DNA from 2 places in the Streptomyces sp. NPDC104371 genome. Region 2 is predicted to be linked to the other one. Evidence: predicted binding sites of a transcription regulator. Region 2 holds the regulator's gene; the other holds the start of a gene.
The links. Region 2 encodes HrcA, which represses chaperone genes, less so after heat shock. Its sites were predicted from a motif close to TTNGCACTCNGNNNNNCNGAGTGCNAA; they were not measured.

Region 1 (2,899 bases), on a different contig from region 2:
CGGCGCGGTGGAGGACGTGACGGACGCGCAGATCGTGGACGCGATCAGGCTGCTCGCCCGCACCGAGGGCATCTTCGCGGAGACCGCCGGAGGTGTCACAGTGGGCGTGACCCGCAAGCTCATCGAGAGCGGCGCCCTCGACCCGACGAAGACGACGGTCGTCCTCAACACCGGCGACGGCCTCAAGACCCTCGACGCGGTGGCCGGCACGGGCGCGACCGCGACGATCCGTCCGAACCTCGACTCCTTCAAGGCGTCCGGCCTCGTCTGACCTGTCCCGACCCGCCGTCCGTCTCTCTCCCCCCACCCGCCGTACCCAGACCGGAGGTCACCCGTATGAGCGTCACCGTCCGCATCCCCACCATCCTGCGCACCTACACCGGCGGCCAGTCCGAGGTGGCCGCCCAGGGCGCCACCCTCGCCGAGGTCATCGAGGACCTGGAGAAGAACCACACCGGCATCGCGGCCCGCGTCCTGGACGACCAGGGCAAGCTGCGCCGCTTCGTCAACGTGTACGTCAACGACGACGACGTCCGCTTCGAGCAGGGCCTTCAGACGAAGACGCCGGACGGCGCGGGAATCTCCATCATTCCCGCCGTCGCCGGCGGCTGAGGGTCGACTTCCCGCCACCGATGTGCCGCCCCCTCCGTCACGCGAAACGGAGGGGGTAATTCTTGGGGATTGAGCACGGTACAGTTGGGGAACACGCTCGGACCCTGTTAGCCGGGCGTTCTGAGTTCCTGTCTTCGTGTACGGCAAGAAATAGCCAAAGTAGGCAGGCCATTTGCGCCATTCGCTCCCTTTGTGGGGCCCGACTTGCCCTGAAGTCGGCCGAATTCTTCGTACATTCCCGACCGGCCATGCCCGGATTTCTCGTCCGACTGCCCTGTTGCAGAGGGCAGTTGGACAGATACATTCAGCCGCGGTCGACGCGTTCCGGCGCACGCCCCCAACCGTTGGGGGGTGAGGTCTGACCCGGATCCGCGAAGTGTGGATCTGTGCAAGGGCCAGTAATAGGGGAGTTAGGCATGGCTCAGGGCACCGTCAAGTGGTTCAACGCGGAGAAGGGGTACGGCTTCATCGCGGTCGACGGTGGTGCGGATGTTTTCGTCCACTACAGCGCCATCCAGATGGACGGCTACCGCACTCTGGAAGAGGGTCAGCGGGTCGAGTTCGAGATCTCGCAGGGCCAGAAGGGTCCGCAGGCGGACATGGTTCGCCTGGCCGGCTGAAGTGCGCGCCGACGACTGAACTGTTCGATGTGCCGAGGGGCTCGTATCCCACTGGGGGTACGGGCCCCTCGGTCTGCCCGGAAGCCGCCGCGGGGGTGCCCCGGGACCTGCGTCCGCAGAGGGTGATCGTGCCCCCGTCGTGTTCCCCATCGAGTCCGCTTTCGCGGCTGCGCCTTGCACTCGGAGGGGGCGAGTGCTAATCATTGGCGTTAGCACTCTGAAGGTGAGAGTGACAAAAGAAGGACCGAGTCGGTGAGGCCGTGGCCGGGTGGGGCAAGGAACCACAGGCCGGGGTCGTCCGTCGCGGGCGCGGGCGCGGTCCGAAGTCATCACCCCCAGTCCTGGGAGGACCACTTCACATGGCCAAGATCATCGCGTTCGACGAGGAGGCGCGGCGCGGCCTCGAGCGCGGCATGAACCAGCTCGCGGACGCCGTCAAGGTGACGCTCGGCCCCAAGGGTCGCAACGTCGTCCTCGAGAAGAAGTGGGGCGCCCCCACGATCACCAACGACGGTGTCTCCATCGCCAAGGAGATCGAGCTCGAGGACCCGTACGAGAAGATCGGCGCCGAGCTGGTCAAGGAAGTCGCCAAGAAGACGGACGACGTCGCCGGTGACGGTACGACCACCGCGACCGTGCTCGCCCAGGCGCTGGTCCGCGAGGGCCTGCGCAACGTCGCCGCCGGTGCCAACCCGATGGCCCTGAAGCGCGGTATCGAGAAGGCCGTCGAGGCCGTCTCCGCCGCCCTGCTGGAGCAGGCGAAGGACGTCGAGACCAAGGAGCAGATCGCTTCCACGGCCTCCATCTCCGCCGCCGACACCCAGATCGGCGAGCTGATCGCCGAGGCCATGGACAAGGTCGGCAAGGAAGGCGTCATCACCGTCGAGGAGTCCCAGACCTTCGGTCTGGAGCTCGAGCTCACCGAGGGTATGCGCTTCGACAAGGGCTACATCTCGGCGTACTTCGCCACCGACATGGAGCGTATGGAGGCCGTCCTCGACGACCCGTACATCCTGATCGCCAACTCCAAGATCTCCAACGTCAAGGACCTGCTCCCGCTCCTGGAGAAGGTCATGCAGTCGGGCAAGCCGCTGCTGATCATCGCCGAGGACGTCGAGGGCGAGGCCCTGTCGACCCTGGTCGTCAACAAGATCCGCGGCACCTTCAAGTCCGTCGCAGTCAAGGCCCCGGGCTTCGGCGACCGCCGCAAGGCCATGCTCGGCGACATCGCCATCCTCACGGGCGGCGAGGTCATCTCCGAGGAGGTCGGCCTCAAGCTGGAGAATGCGACCCTGGACCTCCTGGGCCGCGCCCGCAAGGTCGTCATCACCAAGGACGAGACCACCATCGTCGACGGTGCCGGTTCCTCGGACCAGGTCAACGGCCGCGTGAACCAGATCCGCGCCGAGATCGAGAACAGCGACTCCGACTACGACCGCGAGAAGCTGCAGGAGCGCCTGGCGAAGCTGGCCGGCGGCGTGGCCGTCATCAAGGCCGGTGCCGCCACCGAGGTGGAGCTCAAGGAGCGCAAGCACCGCATCGAGGACGCCGTTCGCAACGCGAAGGCGGCCGTCGAGGAGGGCATCGTCGCCGGTGGTGGCGTGGCCCTGCTCCAGGCCTCCCAGGTCTTCGAGAAGCTGGAGCTGGAGGGCGACGAGGCCACCGGT
Region 2 (2,899 bases):
GTACGACCGGCTACGACACGCCGAAACGGGCCGCCAGTTCGTCCCGCTGGGAACGGACGAACCCGGCGTCCACTACCGCGCCGTGCCCCGGAACGTACCGCGCGTCCTCGCCGCCCAGCGCCAGCAGCCGGTCCAGGGCCGCGGGCCAGCGCGCGGGCACCGCGTCGGGGCCCGCCTGCGGCTCACCGGACTCCTCCACCAGGTCCCCGCAGAACACCACCGGAGGGTTCCCGGGGACGAGGACGGCCAGGTCGTGGGCCGTGTGGCCCGGCCCCACGTTCGCCAGCAGGACCTCCACCCCGCCCAGCTCCAACGTCCGTTCGCCCGCGACCTCGTGGTCCGGACGTACCAGCGCCTGCGCGGCCTCCGCCGCCTCACCGGGGGCCAGGCCGTGGCGTACCGCGTCCGCGCGCAGCTCCTCGCGGTCGCGGGCGAGCAGCGCGGTGAGGCCCGCCGCCCCGAACACCTCCGCGTCCGCGCAGGCCGCGGCGCCGAAGACATGGTCGAAGTGGGGGTGGGTGAGGGCGAGATGTGTCACACGCCGCCCCGCGCCCAGGGGAGCGAGCAGCCGCTCCGCGTCGGCGCGCACCCGCGCGCCCTCGGCCGTGCTCGACCCCGGGTCGATCAGGAGCGCGCCCCGGTCACCGACCACGAGAGCGGCCGTGCAGTCCCAGACCGGAAGCCGTACGCGCCCCGCGCGCGGACCGAGCGCCTCCCACCCGGACTCTTCCCACAACACCGTCATACCGCGACGCTATCGGCAGACGCGGCCCGGCGGGACAGCACCGGACAGGTCGGTACACGTCGGCAAGGAGGGCCGGGCCCACCCTTGCCGGGGGCGTACCCGACGGCCGTACACTGGGCCGGGGATGCTGGCACTCGCACGGACCGAGTGCCAGGAACGTCAACGGGGCGAAGAGCTGGAGGTGCGCGGATGCTCAGTGAACGCAGGCTGGAGGTGCTGCGCGCCATCGTCCAGGACTACGTCGGCACCGAGGAGCCGGTGGGCTCCAAGGCGCTCACGGAGCGGCACAAGCTCGGCGTCTCCCCGGCCACGGTCCGCAACGACATGGCCGCGCTGGAGGACGAGGGCTATATCGCCCAGCCGCACACCAGCGCCGGACGCATCCCCACGGACAAGGGCTACCGCCTCTTCGTCGACCGCCTGGCGGGCGTCAAGCCGATGACGGCCCCCGAGCGCCGTGCGATCCAGAACTTCCTGGAGTGCTCGCTGGACCTCGACGACGTCGTCGCGCGCACGGTACGGCTGCTCGCGCAGCTCACCCGGCAGGTCGCCGTCGTGCAGTACCCCTCGCTGACCCGCTCGACCGTGCGGCATGTGGAGCTGCTGTCCATGGCGCCCGCGCGGGTGATGCTCGTGCTGATCACGGACACCGGACGGGTCGAGCAGCGCATGATCGACTGCCCCGCCCCGTTCGGCGAGACCGCCCTCGCGGATCTGCGCGCCCGGCTCAACAGCCGGGTCGCCGGACGCCGTTTCGCGGACGTCCCGCACCTGGTGCAGGACCTCCCCGAAGCCTTCGAGGAGGCCGAGGACCGCGGTACGGTCACGACGGTGCTCTCCACGCTGCTGGAGACGCTCGTGGAGGAGACCGAGGAACGGCTCATGATCGGCGGCACCGCCAATCTCACCCGCTTCGGACATGACTTCCCTCTCACCATCCGGCCCGTTCTGGAGGCGCTGGAGGAGCAGGTCGTGCTCCTCAAGTTGCTGGGTGAGGCGAAGGATCCGGCCATGCGGGTGCGTATCGGTCATGAGAACGCGCACGAGGGACTCAACTCCACGTCCGTGGTCTCCGTGGGCTACGGTTCGGGCGGCGAGGCAGTAGCGAAACTCGGCGTGGTCGGCCCGACCCGCATGGATTACCCGGGAACGATGGGAGCGGTACGAGCGGTGGCACGGTACGTAGGACAGATCCTGGCGGAGTCGTAAGTGGCCACGGACTACTACGCCGTACTCGGCGTGCGCCGCGACGCGTCGCAGGATGAGATCAAGAAGGCGTTCCGTCGGCTCGCGCGCGAGCTGCACCCGGACGTCAATCCCGATCCGAAGACGCAGGAGCGGTTCAAGGAGATCAACGCCGCCTACGAGGTGCTCTCGGACCCGCAGAAGAAGCAGGTCTACGACCTCGGCGGCGATCCGCTGTCCCAGTCCGGCGGTGCCGGCGCGGGCGGCTTCGGTGCGGGCGGCTTCGGCAACTTCTCCGACATCATGGACGCGTTCTTCGGCACGGCGTCGCAGCGCGGACCGCGCTCGCGCACCCGCCGCGGCCAGGACGCCATGATCCGGCTCGAGATCGATCTCGACGAGGCCACCTTCGGCACGACCAAGGACATCCAGGTCGACACGGCCGTCGTCTGCACCACGTGCAGCGGCGAGGGTGCCGCGCCCGGTACGTCCGCGCAGACCTGTGACATGTGCCGTGGCCGCGGCGAGGTCTCCCAGGTCACCCGGTCCTTCCTGGGCCAGGTCATGACCTCCCGGCCCTGCCCCCAGTGCCAGGGCTTCGGCACGGTCGTGCCCACCCCCTGCCCGGAGTGCGCGGGCGACGGACGGGTGCGCTCCCGCAGGACGCTCACCGTCAAGATCCCGGCCGGTGTCGACAACGGCACGCGGATCCAGCTCGCGGGCGAGGGCGAGGTCGGCCCCGGCGGCGGCCCCGCCGGTGACCTGTACGTCGAGGTCCACGAACTGCCGCACGCGGTCTTCCAGCGCCGCGGCGACGACCTGCACTGCACGGTCACGCTCCCGATGACGGCGGCGGCCCTCGGTACGAAGGTCCCGCTGGAGACGCTGGACGGCATGGAGGAGGTCGACATCCGGCCCGGCACGCAGTCCGGGCAGTCGATCCCGCTGCACGACCGCGGCGTCACGCAT

Region 1: a site for HrcA is predicted at 1,442-1,468, ahead of groL (chaperonin GroEL). Genes of this name have one in related genera too.

The regions. Positions count from the first base shown of each region.
Region 1 is NZ_JBVJNF010000010.1:131,230-134,128, forward strand. Features, by position in the region: gene thrC (threonine synthase) at 1-271, shown strand, start outside; gene ACZ60T_RS27235 (MoaD/ThiS family protein) at 337-612, shown strand; gene ACZ60T_RS27240 (cold-shock protein) at 1,029-1,232, shown strand; gene groL (chaperonin GroEL) at 1,592-2,899, shown strand, end outside.
Region 2 is NZ_JBVJNF010000007.1:47,249-50,147, reverse strand. Features, by position in the region: gene ACZ60T_RS22045 (MBL fold metallo-hydrolase) at 11-745, opposite strand; gene hrcA (heat-inducible transcriptional repressor HrcA) at 935-1,954, shown strand; gene dnaJ (molecular chaperone DnaJ) at 1,955-2,899, shown strand, end outside.